DNA from 2 places in the Paenibacillus taichungensis genome. Region 1 is predicted to be linked to the other one. Evidence: predicted binding sites of a transcription regulator. Region 1 holds the regulator's gene; the other holds the start of a gene.
What was found. Region 1 encodes LexA, which represses DNA repair genes until DNA is damaged. Its sites were predicted from a motif close to CGAACATATGTTCG; they were not measured.

Region 1 (8,751 bases):
TATACTAGAACCAATAAAGTAGATTCTGTTTTATGTTGTTATTTGAACTTAAAGATGTCGAAGAGCCTCTTACATAATTAGGTTGGCCAACCATGGATAAATATACCATATGTAAGTTATGTTTGTAAATCATATTGTTGTTAAATGTTGGATGAACAAATATTATTATGGAATTTGTGGTTTATAAGTCATTATGTGCAGGAAGTACATGCCTTTTGTCGAATTGGTAGATTTGGTGATGAGATGAATTATACATATAAGATATTATCCACAGATATGGATTTCTTCGCAGCAAGTCCGTGTTTCTGTCTGGCATGTCCTAGGTGATCACGAACACATCATTGACTATGGGGGACAGGTAGAAGAGTATAGTCCAGTATCCATTAAAATCATGGGCGGGAGATACTTTCGAGAACAGTATGAATTTCGGGTATAAAAATAGGAGCCATTTATAGGCTCCTTTTTGATGTCAAAAATCTTTTAATATATCCAACATTGCTGACACAGGTATCATGGCAAGAGGTGTCATTTCAACAATCATAAAAATGCATCCGTGTCTTCCAATCATTTCCTTCATCTATGTAATCAATCAAACTCATTTCTACCTCCTCCCCATAAAATCAGGGAGAAACTCTATTAATGCTCCTATTCCTGCTCCAAGCGTAAATACTCCTAATATAAAACAAGCTATTATAGAATCATAAATACTACTCTCTTTTCCGTAACTATGTCCGCAATTAGGACACAAAAGAGCAGATCTAGAGATGGAATGTCCACAAGAAACACAAGGTCTCAATTTTGAATTTTCACCACTGATTCTTCTCTTAATATTAATAAACATATTTAAAAACAATACTAAACTGAATCCAAAAATAATCAACAGAACACAAGCGACCATAGAAACTACAACAATATACTCAACTTTTTCTTTCATATGTCCTCCAGTTTTGTAATCAATCCAGAATAGTCTATCAGACCTATTTGGTTATTTCCATATATTTCTGTAAAGAAAAGACTCCGTGCAATAAGCACAGAGTCGTGTAATTAGTTGGTCGTGTATTCACTTACTTCAAATGTCAAAATCTTATCGAATATCACGTAATCTGTACGCTTGCTGAATGGACCTTTGTTGTTGCCATATTTGTTTATGGCGAACTTGGCCGGGCCAGCGCCTTCATCACGAGCATCGTACCAGTTGAGGAATGCATTTACATCACTCATTGGGAGATCAAACTCTTTTTCAAGGCCTGTTGTCATCGTTACAACTAGAATGGCACGATCTGCAGCTGGATCTACTGGATCAACCGGATCAGGTGATGTATTCGGATCCTTACTATAGAAGAAGTCAAGTTCGTTAATATTAATGTCTTCTCCAGACATTGTGTACAAAGTAATGTATCTCACTTTACTTATAACTTTTCCGTTGGGTAGTGGTTCGAGTGTTCCAGTCCCACCTTTTAGGGTGAACTCACTTAAATAACCAGTCGATCTATCGTAAAAGTTAATTCTCATATTTTTTAAATCGCTGTTAATTTTAAAGGAATCAATTGTTCTATCTGTTCCTAAATCAATCATTACCATTTTATTTTTAGGAAGTAAAGCTCCTGTCGTTTCATTATTATCGGTAATTAATGTTGTTACAACTTTAGAGTCATGTGGCTTTGTAATAAAGTAGATATCAGGAATCATAATTGTGGAATCTTTGCCATTAGCATAGCCACCCGTATAAGCACTTACAGAAGATAAAGGGATAAACACAGACAAAATAAGCGTGAAAATTAATAGTAGATTGATCTTTCTTTTCATTGGTTCTTATTTCCTCCTCAGGGTTAATTAAGAATTAATATTACAAAAATTAACAAAGGTTGTCTAAACAATAAATCCTACATATTCAATTAAATATGTAAAAGTGAATGGATATTTTTTCGTTACCCAGAACACCGCGAAGCATACTTGGTGCAAGAAGGACTACAAAGGAGACGGGGCAAGCTGATAATTGATAGAACTCCAAGGGATTACTCAAGTAGCTCAGTTTTTTCCTTCTATTATATAGGGTTGTTTCGGACATATGATTTGCGATCCATCGGAGCTGTACTAACGGTTAATTTGAAGTTTAGGGGACGTCCCCCAACTCGTCCCCCAAACATCCCCCAAGTCGTGAAAAGCTATGATTTGATTATATACGAACGTTAGTTCCTATTAAATGTCGTATATAGCGCATATATATTGAAAGAAACAATAATATGAAGGGATCGTACATAAACCGTACACAAGTCCACCAATGGGAACGCGATCAATATATCACGTTGTACTAATAGCTGAATCCCTTGGCGCTTTAGCGCTGAGGGGTTTTTCTTTTTTGTTTTGGCGGGAGATATAAAAAAGCTAGGTAGAATAATATTCTACCTAGCTTTATATCTATAGGAACTCAGTCCTTAATTTCTGATAAGTAGTGCTCATATAACTCGTCAATTGAAGAACTAGAAAGTAAGTGAGTGACTGCTTCAATTGATTCTCTTTTCCAATCAAACCAGCGCATTTCTTTTAACTTCATGATTTCTTCTTCTGAGAAACGCTTTCTAACTTCTTTTGCAGGATTGCCACCAACTATAGTGTAAGGGGCGACATCTTTTGTTACAACTGAGCCTGCTGCAACAATCGCACCTTCACCAATGGTAACACCAGGCATAATCATTGCATTCATGCCGATCCATGCATCGCTTTCTATAATGGTATCTCTCTTGGGTGAGAAGGAATGGCTAATTTGATCAGCGAACGGATAAACAGTGATCCACTCCGCATGATGATTGTTATTTCCTCCCATAAGAATAACGACACCGGCTGCGATACATACATAATTACCAATAATCAATCGATCTATTTGCCATCCAAATTCCTCAATGGGGTTGAATAAGCTCCTGGATTTGTCATCTCCCCATAAATATCTCACGCATCCGTCTTCAAAAGATGAATTGTTATCATAATAACCGGAGTAATAAGAGTAATCGCCGACTTCGATTAATGGATTGGTTACAATATCCTTTAAATACTTAATTTCAGACCAGTGATTAAATTGATTTATATTCATTTTAGTTTCCTCGCTTCTAAGTTTTATTTCTGAGTAACTTAGAAGCGTGATGCGGTAGCCACATTCTTTAGTTTTTTTAGACGACGAATCATCTGAATCATCCTTCCTTAAGATATGAGGGCGATTATAACAATGACCTCCTTTTTTGTCAATCCTATTCTAATAAAGAGATGTCAGTGGGGATCCTCCCTCAAAGTGTATATAATGAAGAAAAAATTCAGTGAGAGAAAATATAGACAGAACACGTGCCCATCATTTGGAAGGAAGGATACATCATGTTTGACTAAAACGGGGACGGGAATAAAAATGTAAAGAGGAAGCTGGCATTCGTAGCATAAAATATTGGCATATTAGTGTTGAGGCTTTTTATGTAGTCAATAAGAAATAGAATGGTTAATTAAGATATGATCATATCGTTGAAGCGAGAGTATGTTTAAATTGTTTGCTCTGTATTTACAGTATCTATATGTTGATAGTTTCATATAATTGCGTTATAATTCATTTGTGTTTTTAGAAATTAAATTTTGAACAATTAATTGGAGATGTTAATATGGAACAAGAGAAGCAACTGGTTGCCGCACAGCGGACATTTTTTTATACAGGACAAACGAAGTCTATTGAGTACCGTATTCATGCTCTTCAGCAATTGAGACAGGGAATTGAGAAGTATCAGCAACGTATTCTTGACGCACTTCGTGTGGATCTAAATAAATCTGAAACAGAGGCTTATGGCTCTGAGATTCGGATCGTGTTGGTTGAACTGGATTTTGCATTGGAACATTTGGAGGAATGGGCTACACCAAAACCTGTACCTACAAATTCTGCTATACCCGATGGCACAAGCTTCATTTATCCTGAACCTTATGGAGTTGCTCTTATTATTGCACCATGGAACTATCCGTTCCAACTGGCTTTCGGCCCTCTAATTGGAGCCATTGCTGCGGGTAACTGTGCCATTATAAAACCGTCAGAATTAACCCCAGCCGTGTCACGTCTAACTTATGATTTGATCCATGAGATATTTCCTAGTGAGTACATGGCAGTTATGGAAGGGGAAGTTGAGACGAGTACGGCATTGTTGAAAGAAAAGTTTGATTATATTTTCTTTACAGGCAGTACAGGTGTTGGTCGCATTGTTATGAAGGCAGCTGCTGAGCATTTGACTCCAGTTACGTTAGAACTAGGCGGTAAAAGTCCGGTCATTGTTCATCAGGATGCGGATGTGAAGCTGGCGGCTCAGCGCATTGTCCGCGGTAAATTCCTGAATGCTGGGCAAACCTGTGTTGCTCCGGATTATTTGCTTGTACACGAGCACGTACATGACAAATTACTTGAATTGATCGCTGCAGAAATTCAGGATAAATTTGGAGATGACGTGATGAAAAATGCTGATTTTCCGCACATTGTCAATGCACGTAACTTTGATCGTTTATCCGTTTTGCTCCAAGATGGCAAGGCAATAATCGGTGGGCGTTCTGAACGTGATCAGCTGCTCATTGAACCAACAGTTCTCGGGGAATTGGATTGGAAATCCCCAGTGATGCAAGAAGAGATCTTTGGTCCAATTCTTCCTGTATTTAAGTATACCGACCTCGACCCCATGCTAGATGAGATTGTTCGTCGTCCAAAACCACTGGCATTATATCTCTTCACTCAGGATGAGGATCTGCAGAATCAGGTTCTGAATCAAGTTTCTTTTGGTGGTGGTTGTATTAATGATACCTTGTCTCATATGACATCACATTATCTCCCGTTTGGCGGCGTAGGGGAAAGTGGAATGGGTTCTTACCATGGTCAACAGAGTTTTGAAGTGTTCTCTCATCATAAAAGCATTCTTAAACGCAGCGAATAATCGACTAACGTAGAACAATATATATTGTATAAGAAAAAAGAGGTTGTCCCGTTGAACGGGACAACCTCTTTAAGTATCTTATTGTGAGACTTCTGTACAACTAGAATACATATTAATGAATATCACGGAAAAGGCCGATGACTTTGCCCAGGATGCTAACGTGTTTCAAACGCAACGGTTCAAAAGTCGAATTTTCCGGTTGAAGACGAATATGATCTTTCTCTTTGTAGAACGTTTTTACCGTTGCTTCATCGTCTTCAGTCATGGCTACTACGATATCGCCGTTATCTGCAGTTTGCTGCTGACGTACGATAACATAGTCTCCGTTAACAATGCCTGCTTCTACCATACTGTCTCCTACGACAGAAAGCATGAATACTTTCTGTTCGCCTACATAATGCGTGGGAAGAGGGAAGTAATCTTCGATATTTTCTGTTGCTGTGATCGGAACCCCTGCAGTAACTTTACCCACGACAGGAATGCGAGCAACGCTGTGAGCAAACTGATGTGAATGCTCTGACTCTTCCTGGCTGAGAAGTTCAATGGCTCTTGGTTTGGTTGGGTCACGTCTAATCAGACCTTTCTTCTCCAAACGATCCAGATGTCCATGTACTGTAGAGCTGGAAGCCAATCCAACGGCTTCACCAATTTCGCGTACGGAAGGAGGATACCCCTTCAACCGGACTTCATTGCGTATAAACTCCAGAATAGCCTGTTGCCTGCTGGATATCTTCGACATACCGTATCAACCCCATTTTATTAACGTTTGGGAAAATTATAACATAGAACCTCCGTTCGTACAAACATAAGTTCTAAATAAAATGCCATAAAATCAATGTTTTTTTGCGAATTAAGATGAAAATTTTCTTTTGGTCTAATCAAATACTGCAAATGACAGTTCCCTTTTCAATAGAAGAAAGATATTGGAATGTAGGATGCAACAAAAAAAAGCGAACAATTGTTCTAAAAAGTTATTGTACAAAACAAGTGTTCGTGTTATATTGATTTCAACGGATAGGAACAAACGTTTGGAGGTCGATATTTAATGAGATATTCTACTTATCAAAGCATTTACGAACCGGTGCGTTCAGAAGTGGTTGAAACTAACATAAGGAATTTTAAGAAGGTTTTTGCAAAAGGTAATGTCCCAACTTGGGTCTTGAAATTAATAATCGTAAGCTTAATTATACTGGTTGGATGCAGTACAGTACTCACTGTGTTCGCTGGCAATGAGAAAGATTTATTGCCTGGAGGGAAGATGGCAGTTTCACAAGGAGATACACTATGGAGTATATCATTAGATCACAAACCTGAAACAATGGATACACGTGTATATATAGAAGCAATTAAGAAAGTGAATCAACTTCAGTCAACTTCAATACAAGTGGGGCAAGTCTTAATACTGCCTCAATTCACAGAATAAGACTGCATATCCACACGCACTAATGCATGTCAGCTTGACAAGCTGCCCTTATCATGTCAAAGTTAATAAGACTTTGTATTTTTGGAGGGGACAAGCTTGGATATAGATAGTCTGGTAGCACGTATTAATGAATTGGCCCGTAAGCAAAAATCCACTGGACTGACAGAGGAAGAGCTCGCAGAGCGTGCCAAGCTTAGAGAAATCTATTTGAATAACATTCGAAGCAATTTCAGACAGCAACTGGATTCGATTGAAATTGTAGATGATGAGAACGATCAAGGCCACCAAGGCAAACTCAAACATTAAGGAAACCTAATGATATCAATATGATATTTAGGTTTCTTCCTGTTATCTAGAGGTTGCAAATTATAGGGGGAAATGTTGGTTTGCAGTTATGTAAGCCGATACAAAGAACATCTAAGGGGGATTCTCATGTCGCGTTCGTTCGAGAGAACGGTTCGGAAAAATTCTAAGCAGTTGAATCAGCAACGCAAAAAAAGCGGTAAACCGATTTCCGGTACACCAGGTGAGGACGTATTTAAAGGACGCAGCCTTCTGTTTCCTATTTTTCTGATCGGACTAGCATTCCTGTACCTCTTTATGAGTACATTTCTTGTCAAAGCTCCGATGACCACTTGGGACTGGGTGACCATGTTGCTGTACGTATTTTTGGCAGTCATCTTCATGCTCCGTCGCCCTTATGTCAAAATAGGAAGTAATCGGATTTTGACGACAAAAGGGAACCGCGAGCGTTCAATTGGAGTCGATGATATCGTGAAATTCAGAATTGAGCCAGGTACGGTTGTAATTGAGCATAATGCACGAGGTAAGAGATGGGTATTTACCAAACTACTTAATCGTTATGATACCGATGCAATCACTGAACGTCTTCTGAAATTCGCCAAAGCACATCAGATCACCGTGGAAACATACGAGAAAAAGTAATTATTGCATAAAGGGGAAGATGACCGAAATGGCGTTAAAAGCGATTTTGTTCGACCTAGATGATACTTTACTGTGGGATGAGCGCAGTGTTCGAGAAGCCTTCCATGAGACTTGCCTGATTGCAGCTCAAGAGACGGGTATTAAACCCGAAGACCTTGAAGAGGCTGTTCGTAATGAGGCACGTAATCTGTATGAATCTTATGAAACTTTTTCGTTTACCAAAATGATAGGGATTAACCCGTTTGAAGGTCTTTGGGCTAACTTCACAGGTGGCGATCAGCCGGAGTTTCGCCAGTTGGAGCAACTTGCACCCGCATATCGTAAAGAGTCATGGCGTCGCGGCTTGTTAAAATTGGGTGTTGATCGTGAAGATCTGGCGGAACGACTTGCCTCACAATTTGGGGCTGAGCGGAGATCAAGACCCCATGTCTATGAAGAAACGATGGAAACATTGAGTCATCTGCAAGGGAAGTTTAAGCTTTTGCTTTTAACCAACGGCTGTCCTGCTTTACAACAAGAGAAACTTGATGGCGTTCCTGAATTGGCTCCTTTATTCGATGAAATTATTATCTCGGGTACGTTCGGTAAAGGAAAACCTGATCCTTCGATCTTCGAACACGCATTGAGTAAGCTGGGAGTTCAACCTGAGGAAAGTATGATGGTTGGAGATAAGCTTACAACTGATATCCGTGGAGCGTTGTCTGCAGGTATTCAATCTGTTTGGATTAACCGCGAGAATAAAGAGAACACCGAATCGTATGTGCCTGACCATCAAATCAAGCATTTATCCGAATTGGAACGAATCATTGCTAAATTCTCAATAAGTGCATCATAAATCGTATTTTTAGTGCACTACTCAAACATTGTTAGGTTTTGTGAGATGTATTTTATCCATAAAACCTAACAATGTTTTTTTGTTTTGGGACAGTTTGAACTATACCATAATAACAAAATATAATTTTTTTTACTAAAAGTTATTGAAATTAAAGAACTACTGATTTAGAATATAACTAACATACTAGTATGACTAGTATGCGAATGAATACAGCGAATATCTGTTGACTTACTTGAATGAAGTGGAAGCGGGAGTTATTCGCTATAATTTTCACATCTTTTGTAAGCGCTTTACATAATCGAAGTAAACTATCTAGTTCTGGAAAGGCAACATGAAGTGGTTAGTAAGAAAATAAGGGGAAGCATCTTGACCGAAATGTGCCTCTAGTGATTTTCAAAATTGATATCGCTTACATTGGTTTGGTTTATTCTGCAGGTGGGGGTGAAGTGCATCTGATTACTTGTCTTCTACAAAAAGAAGAGATGATAAGCATTGATCGAAAACGCTTTTATTTTATTAAGCTAAGGATCGGAGTGAAATAACATATGGAGTCGGAAACCGCTAAAACCACGCTAACGATGACATCTTTACGTAAAGAAAGCAGGTTG
Region 2 (8,751 bases), 1.7 Mb from region 1:
ACTCCAACTGCTTGGGGTTACGGAATTTTGGGTTTTGGACTTGCACATGTACTTCTGGGTGTGCTTGACATGTTCAGACAACCTAATCGCAGCCGTTATTAGAAGGACAGCCGCACAAAAAGCATTTTTGGCAACCATCATAAGTGGCAGCCAAAAATGCTTTTTTATTTTGAAAAACCTCATAAAATTAGACTTTTGCTTGGCGTATCCTCTATAATGTTACAGAACATATGATTAACTGAAAGGGTGACTGGTTTGAGTTCAGAAAATTCATTTGATATCGTGTCCAAAATGGACTTGCAGGAATTGACAAATGCCGTTACACAAACGGAAAAGGAAATTGGCACGCGTTATGACTTCAAGGGCAGCAAGAGCAGTCTGAAACTGGATAAGGATGCGTTAACGATCGTATCTGATGATGAGACCAAACTCAAGGCTGTTATCGATGTATTGCAATCCAAGATGGCTAAGCGGGGTTTACCTCTAAAAAACATTGATTATGCAAAAGTAGAACCAGCTTCTTCAGGTACAGTCCGCCAGCGTTTGAATTTCAAGCAGGGGATTGATCAGGATATCGCTAAAAAAATTAATATTCTGATTCGTGACTCTAAGATGAAGGTGAAGAGTCAGATTCAGGGAGATCAGCTCCGGGTAACAGGTAAAAGTAAGAATGATTTGCAAGCAGTTATGCAGTTGTTAAACGGTGCCAATCTACCTCTGGATCTGCAATATACAAACTTTAAGTAATATCTCCTCTTTGTAGCAAGGTATGTTTTTTGACACTACAATTGGCGTATATTATACTAAGTGTGCATTGCTGGCAGATAAGCATCAAAGCCCAGTCATCATCGTTTGCTGACTTTGTGAAAAGCAGTACATCTTCTGAAAGTCACCGGAACGTTTAAAACGGTTTTGCGTTTGAACGGTTGACTTTATTTTTTGCGTTTTTACATAGTGAGAGCACTTTAGTGCTGATTGACAGTGAAACTGTACATTTCATGTTCCGGATGATGAATACGGGATTAAGATGAATGTTTGGAGTAATGGAGGATAAGAGGGAGGGCGTCTTGTGAATTTACCCAACCGGATTACGCTTGCACGAATTTGCTTAATCCCTTTTTTGATGGTGTTCCTGCTCGTAGATTTTCCGTTTTATCCAGAGCCGTTGCAATTGGGAAGTTTATCACTTCCGTATAATCAGTTGATTGCTGCTGTCATTTTTATCATTGCAGCAAGCACGGATGGAATTGATGGCTATCTGGCGCGGAAAAATAATATGGTTACCAACCTAGGGAAATTGCTTGATCCGCTGGCTGACAAGTTGTTGGTTACTGCGGTGCTGATTTCACTTGTGGAAATGGGCAAGTTGGATTCCTGGATTGCTGTGGTCATTATTAGTCGTGAGTTTGCGGTTACCGGCTTGCGTCAGATTGCATTATTGGATGGTTCGGTTGTTGCAGCAAGTGCCTGGGGCAAACTGAAAACCGTCGTGCAAATTGTGGCGATTGTGCTGCTGTTGTTGAATAATTTCCCGTTCTCATTTACGGGTATTCACATGGACGTTATTGCCGTTTGGGCTGCAGCGATCATTACAATTTGGTCAGGTATTGATTACTTTATCAAAAACAAAAATTTGCTTCATTTATCAAAAGCGTAACGTTTGAGGTTGAATGGGTAAGCATGAAGAAATCATTTGTACGAAGGGCAATAGGAAATTATCCTATTGCCCTTTGATCACTCACCACGTGTACAGGAGGATGCTGAATGAAGGCAGAAATCATTGCAGTTGGCACAGAATTGTTGCTTGGACAAATTGTGAATACCAATGCCCGATATCTATCCCGTGAATTGGCTGCGATCGGGATTGATGTATATTTCCAAACGGTGGTTGGTGATAACCTTAATCGACTAAGTGACGCTATTCGCATCGCCCAGGGTCGTGCAGACGTCATTTTATTTTCCGGGGGCATCGGTCCCACACAGGATGATCTGACCAAGGATGCGATCGCGGCGGTCTTGAACCGCAAGCTGCATATAGATCGAATGGCTATGGACAAAATCGAGAGCTTCTTCAGAGATCGTAATGTGGACATGACCGAAAATAATCGCCGTCAGGCGATCGTTATAGAGGGTGGGACACCGCTGGCGAACGAAACAGGCCTTGCCGCAGGAAATGCGATTTCTGACAATGGCAAACATTATGTAGTGATGCCTGGACCGCCGAAAGAGCTGATTCCAATGTTTGAACAGGAAGTTAAACCTTGGCTGTTCCAGCATGTACTAACAGAAGAAATGCCGATTTACTCAAAAATGCTGAAGTTTGCAGGGATCGGAGAATCGGCATTGGAAGACCGACTCCTGGATCTGATTGATACGCAGACAGATCCAACGATTGCTCCTTATGCCAGTGAGGGAGAAGTTACGGTACGTGTATCTACAAAGGCTCCAAGTGAGAGTGAGGCGAAGCTGAAGCTGGACGCAATGGAAGTTCAGATCCGGGAACGATTGCCAGAGCATCTCTACGCGAACGAGGATGTGCCTATAGAGTACACAATCGTAACGATGATGTCTGATATGGGTCTGACCCTTAGCGCGGCTGAGAGCTGCACAGGAGGGCTCGTCATGCAAAGTCTGACGTCAGTTCCTGGCAGTGCTTCGATGCTTAAGGGCGGAATAGTATGTTACTCCAATGAAATTAAGGAGAAGCTGCTCCATGTGCCACATGCCTATCTAGAAGGTGAAGATGCACCGGGCGCAGTGAGTCCGGAAGTCGCCAAAGTGCTGGCAGAACAGATTCGCATGATTGGGGATGCCGACTTCGGTCTGTCGGTTACAGGTGTAGCGGGACCTGGTTATTCTGAACGCAAACCACCAGGACTTGTTTTCATCGCTCTGGCTCAACGTGGTAAAGAGACAGAAATTCATGAACTGCGCATTAATGGCAATCGGGAGACGGTGCGGATCCGTTCTGCGAAGGCGATTCTTTACCGTTTGTGGCGCAAACTTGTGGAGATGGACTAGTTCATAGCTCGGATTGCATTTGCTAAGGCAAGCAAGTATAATAAAGGAAGACGGAAGAACCGTAGAATCAGGCTTTACAGCCTTGTTTACGGTTCTTTTTTCTGTTTAATGGAAAGTTTGTTTGAGGAAGAGGCGCCTCGGCCTTCACAAAAAAAACGAATGTATGTTCGAAAAAAAGCTTGGCAAACGTGTTAAAACAAGGTATCATTATCTTATAAACAGTAAAGGGTGTGAGCTTATTGTCAGACCGTCGTGCCGCGCTTGATATGGCGCTCCGTCAAATAGAGAAGCAATTTGGTAAAGGATCCATCATGAAACTGGGTGAGTCGACTCACATGCAAGTGGAAATCATACCCAGCGGTTCCTTGGCTCTGGATATTGCATTAGGAACAGGCGGCTTGCCTAAAGGCCGTATTGTTGAAATATATGGACCAGAATCTTCCGGTAAAACAACTGTAGCATTGCATGCGATTGCTGAAGTACAACGGGTGGGTGGACAAGCTGCATTTATCGATGCAGAGCATGCTCTTGACCCGCAATACGCAAGCAAACTGGGTGTTAACATTGATGAGTTGCTTCTGTCTCAGCCAGATACGGGTGAGCAAGGGCTTGAAATTGCAGAAGCGCTTGTACGTAGTGGAGCTGTAGATATTGTCGTTATTGACTCGGTTGCTGCATTGGTACCAAAAGCGGAAATTGAAGGCGAAATGGGTGATTCCCATGTCGGTTTGCAAGCACGTCTGATGTCTCAGGCGCTGCGTAAACTGTCTGGTGCAATCAGCAAATCCAAAACCATCGCAATCTTCATCAACCAGCTTCGTGAAAAAGTCGGTGTTATGTTTGGTAACCCGGAGACAACACCTGGTGGTCGTGCCCTGAAATTCTACTCTACAGTACGTTTGGATGTACGTCGTATTGAGAGTATTAAATCAGGCAATGACATCATCGGTAACCGTACTCGTATCAAAGTTGTAAAAAACAAAGTGGCACCACCGTTTAAACAAGCGGAAGTGGACATTATGTACGGTGAAGGTATTTCGAGAGAAGGCAGTATCATTGATATTGGTACAGAGCTGGACATCGTGAACAAAAGTGGTGCGTGGTACTCTTACGAAGGCGAGCGTTTAGGTCAAGGACGTGAGAACGCCAAGCAGTTCATGAAAGAGCATCAAGATATTGCTCAAGTAATCGAGCAAAAAATCCGTGTAGCCAGCAACTTGACTACTGCAGTTCCTGTGCCTACGACTGAAGATCAACAAAAAGAAGCGGCAGAAGAACAAGAATTGTTTGAAATTAACGAGTAATGCTCTGAATCCCCGAAACTTGTCTGAGTGATCTTGGCTCGATCTAGATCTAGGCTAATGGGGTAAGGTGTGCGCTCGCGCTGTCCAACAGCCTCTGTCCGAATGGGCAGGGGCTGTTAGTACGTTTTCTGTTAGGGAGAGGCCGGACATTGTTTCCGGCCTTTTGTATTACATCTGGTGTCTCTGTGAAATTACGCTCTAAACGTATGCAGTTTATCTGTGTTATCTCCGTCGGAGATCTGCTAATCGGATTCAAGAAAGTCTTTTGTTTTGTTCTGTGCTATCAGTAGACACCATGTGATACAAGTATCAAATGATGTGGAAGGGGAGACCGAAATGGATCAACATGAAGATGATTTATATGAAGAAGCCAAGCTGGAGGGAATCTCCCAATTCCCGGATAACGAAGAACTTATCATTACACGAGTTGAACGAACGAAGAGCAGGGAAGCTCGTTACCGAATTACCTTTGGTTTATATTCAATTACGGTGCTTGAAGATGTAATGATTAAATATCGGATGACCCGGGGAAATACGTTTCTGAAAAAGGACTTGGAAGATATCATTATTGCTGACGAGCGACAGCGGACGTATGTGCAGTCTTTGCGATATCTGGAGCATAAACCCCGCACACGCCACGAATTAAGTCAGAAGCTGCGTCAGAAAGAGTTTGCTGCATCGTTGATTGAAGAGGCCCTGGATCGGCTTGAGCGGGAGAATTTGGTCGATGACGAACTGTTTGCGAAGGAATGGACTCGTCAGCGTATGGAGGGCCAGCGGAAGGGAAAACTGTGGATAAGGCAAGAGCTGCGTCAGAAGGGCATTGCCAATGAGCTAATTGCTGAAGCGCTGGAAGGTGTAAGTACAGATGCGGAATATGAGACGGCTCTAACCGCCGGACGCAAAAAATGGAATCAGGTCAAAGGAGACATCCAGGAGAAGAAACGTAAAACGCTTCCCTTCTTGATGCGACGAGGTTTTTCCATGGATATGGTGCGTCGGGTTGTGAATTGTTTAATTGAAGAAGACGAGGCTAAAGACCTCGAAGATGACGAAGCGTTGTTATGGGATTAGCAGACTGGACCCACTATACTGCATTCTCTTGACAATTTCTTTCGTCAAATACTAAAATGGACATGAGTCTGTAAGAAATGGACAACCCTTTTTCCTTCCAAAAAAGCGGTTTCTGTTTTTTAAGATTTATACCATTCATGATTATGGGTTCGCTGGAAACGGTGAATAGTACATGGAAGCATGTACATGTGAAATGAAAATCGGCGGGGGATCGCCGTGAGTATTCGTTATTCCCAAAAATATGTAAGGCTTGAAAACAACAAATTGACCCAAGGAGTGCCTTGGAGGAACCAACGAGGAGGTGAACAGTATGGACATCGTAATCACGATCGTTCTCGTTGTGGCCGCGCTCGTTATTGGGTTCGGAGTAGGGTATTTTATTCGCAAATCTCTTGCAGAGGCTAAAATCTCCAGTGCGGAACAAGCTGCCGTGCAAATCGTGGAGAACGCGAAGAAAGAGGCAGAGGCACTGAAGAAAGAAACGGTGCTGGAAGCGAAGGACGAAATCCACCGCATTCGCGCCGAAGCTGAAAAAGACACTCGTGAACGTCGGAACGAAATTCAACGACAAGAAAGACGATTGTTGCAAAAAGAAGAGTCGCTGGATAAAAAATTGGAATCACTCGAACGTAAAGAAGAGCAAGTGGCTAACAAAGAGAAACGAATTGATGAGACACAGCAGCAGATCGAGATGATCTACAAAAACCAGGTGACGGAGCTGGAGCGCATATCCAACCTCACTATGGAAGACGCACGCAGTATCATACTGTCCAACGTAGAACAGGAAGTTCGTCATGAGACGGCTCAAATGATCAAGGACATTGAACAGCAAGCGAAGGAAGAAGCGGACAAAAAGTCCCGCGAGATTATTACACTCGCTATCCAACGCTGTGCGGCTGACCACGTGGCTGAAACAACGGTATCCGTTGTTACTTTGCCAAATGAAGAAATGAAAGGCCGGATTATCGGTCGTGAAGGACGTAACATCCGTGCGCTTGAAACCCTTACAGGGATTGACCTCATTATCGATGATACGCCAGAAGCTGTTATTCTGTCGGGCTTTGACCCGATTCGCCGTGAAATCGCCCGTACTGCCCTCGAAAAACTGGTGGCTGATGGACGTATTCACCCGGCACGGATTGAAGAGATGGTGGAGAAATCCCGCAAAGAAGTGGATGAGCGTATCCGTGAATACGGTGAGCAAGCTACCTTTGAAGTGGGCGTGCATGGTCTGCATCCGGACTTGATTAAAATTCTGGGCCGGTTGAAGTTCCGTACAAGCTACGGTCAAAACGTCTTGAAACATTCGATGGAAGTCGCTTATCTGGCTGGATTGATGGCTGGCGAACTCGGAGAAGACGTAACCCTAGCAAGACGTGCAGGTCTATTGCATGACATTGGTAAAGCGCTGGATCACGAAGTGGAAGGATCACACGTCGAAATCGGCGTGGAACTAGCGAAGAAATACAAAGAACATCCGGTTGTAATCAACAGTATCGCGTCCCATCACGGGGATTGCGAAGCGACTTCGGTTATTGCCATGTTGGTTGGCGCAGCAGATGCGCTCTCCGCAGCAAGACCAGGCGCACGCCGCGAAACGCTGGAAACGTATATCAAACGACTGGAGAAGCTGGAAGAAATTTCGGAATCGTTCGAAGGTGTCGAGAAATCGTATGCCATTCAGGCCGGACGTGAAGTTCGCGTCATGGTACAGCCTGAGAAAATCGACGATGCTGAAGCCTTCCGCCTCGCACGTGACATCACGAAGATGATCGAGAACGAACTCGATTATCCGGGTCACATCAAGGTCACCGTCATCCGGGAAACCCGTGCGGTTGAATACGCAAAATAGAGCATTACGGAAAAGTGGCCGCAGTAGTGGGCCACTTTTCCTGTTGATAGCCTGTTAAAAGGCATTTTTATAATAAAATTGATGAGCAAGAGATAGAGGTCCTGCGAAGTTTCGGATGCTTTGAAGAAGGCTGCGCTTGGTAGGGATTAAGGAGGCAGTAAAATGAAAGTTTTGTTTATTGGTGATATTGTGGGGAATGTGGGGCGTAAGGCACTGAAGGAAAACTTGCCCTACCTCAAAACGAAGTATAAGCCACATGTGGTCATTGTAAATGGGGAAAATGCAGCGGCAGGCCGGGGAATTACCGGGGCAATTGCGAATGAATTTTTCAACTGGGGTGTGCATGGCATCACCCTTGGTAACCATACCTGGGACAATAAGGATATATTTGATTTTATAGATGATGAGCCACGTATGATTCGTCCTGCGAACTTCCCTCCGGGAACGCCAGGCAGAGGGTACACGGTAGTCAAAGGAGAAGGCAAGGAGCTGGCGATTGTCAACCTGCAGGGCCGGACGTTCCTGCCTGCTCTGGATTGTCCATTCCGCGTTGCCGATGAGATTGTGGATGAACTGCGTCAAGACCATAAATGCATACTAGTCGATATGCATGCTGAAGCCACGTCAGAGAAGATTGCCATGGGCTGGCATCTGGATGGACGTGCATCGCTGGTCGTAGGTACACATACACATGTGCAGAGCAACGATGATCGTATTTTGCCTGGAGGAACAGCTTATTTAACGGACGCGGGTATGGTGGGGCCGCGTGACGGCATATTGGGCATGGAGCGTGAAGCGGTGCTTCGCAAGTTCTACACTCAGCTTCCGGTACGATTTGTTGTTGATGATGGCAAATGGCATTTCCACGGTGTATTTGTGGAGATTGATGAAGCCACAGGTGCTGCAACACGCATTGAGAAAATTCGTCTGATGGAGGACGAGTGGCGCATGGAATAGGGGTATTGTCCCATTTTGCAGGGAAACCCGTCTAAAAAGAAGGAATTTTTTTGCCTCCCGCGAATAACATCTAGTAAGTGGAAACAAACATTCAACATTCCCAGGGAGGTACTTACCATGGAAGTATTAAAAGTTTCAGCAAAGTCCAATCCCAATTCCGTAGCCGGCGCTCTTGCAGGTGTTCTTCGTGAACGTGGAAATGCTGAACTGCAGGCAATTGGAGCGGGAGCACTGAACCAAGCCATTAAAGCGGTAGCGATAGCCCGGGGATTTGTAGCACCAAGCGGAGTTGACTTGATTTGTATTCCAGCTTTTACAGACATTGTGATCGACGGCGAGGACCGAACGGCCATTAAGCTGATTGTGGAGCCCAGATAATACATGCGTTTATGCATTGAACCTGTTTACGAAGTAGACAGGTTTTTTTGCGTTTTAATTCCATAACATAACCGTGTAGAAGGAGAGATTGTGATGCACAACTGGCGAGTAGCCGATTTTCATTGTGATGCTTTGAGTAAAATGCTGATGAACCCTAGCCATTCA

Region 2: a site for LexA is predicted at 3,178-3,191, ahead of recA (recombinase RecA). Genes of this name have one in related genera too.

The regions. Positions count from the first base shown of each region.
Region 1 covers NZ_CP194720.1:1,771,928-1,780,678, forward strand. The annotation lists gene ACR1R9_RS08235 (hypothetical protein) at 602-934, opposite strand; gene ACR1R9_RS08240 (hypothetical protein) at 1,045-1,806, opposite strand; gene ACR1R9_RS08245 (CatB-related O-acetyltransferase) at 2,429-3,088, opposite strand; gene ACR1R9_RS08250 (aldehyde dehydrogenase) at 3,639-4,940, shown strand; gene lexA (transcriptional repressor LexA) at 5,053-5,679, opposite strand; gene ACR1R9_RS08260 (LysM peptidoglycan-binding domain-containing protein) at 5,986-6,363, shown strand; gene ACR1R9_RS08265 (DUF896 domain-containing protein) at 6,460-6,669, shown strand; gene ACR1R9_RS08270 (hypothetical protein) at 6,796-7,308, shown strand; gene ACR1R9_RS08275 (HAD family hydrolase) at 7,337-8,143, shown strand; gene ACR1R9_RS08280 (ABC transporter permease) at 8,689-8,751, shown strand, end outside.
Region 2 covers NZ_CP194720.1:3,519,513-3,528,263, reverse strand. The annotation lists gene ACR1R9_RS15680 (hypothetical protein) at 1-102, shown strand, start outside; gene ACR1R9_RS15675 (YajQ family cyclic di-GMP-binding protein) at 256-747, shown strand; gene pgsA (CDP-diacylglycerol--glycerol-3-phosphate 3-phosphatidyltransferase) at 1,070-1,657, shown strand; gene ACR1R9_RS15665 (competence/damage-inducible protein A) at 1,765-3,021, shown strand; gene recA (recombinase RecA) at 3,261-4,325, shown strand; gene ACR1R9_RS15655 (regulatory protein RecX) at 4,662-5,399, shown strand; gene rny (ribonuclease Y) at 5,710-7,251, shown strand; gene ACR1R9_RS15645 (TIGR00282 family metallophosphoesterase) at 7,414-8,208, shown strand; gene ACR1R9_RS15640 (stage V sporulation protein S) at 8,326-8,586, shown strand; gene ACR1R9_RS15635 (dipeptidase) at 8,680-8,751, shown strand, end outside.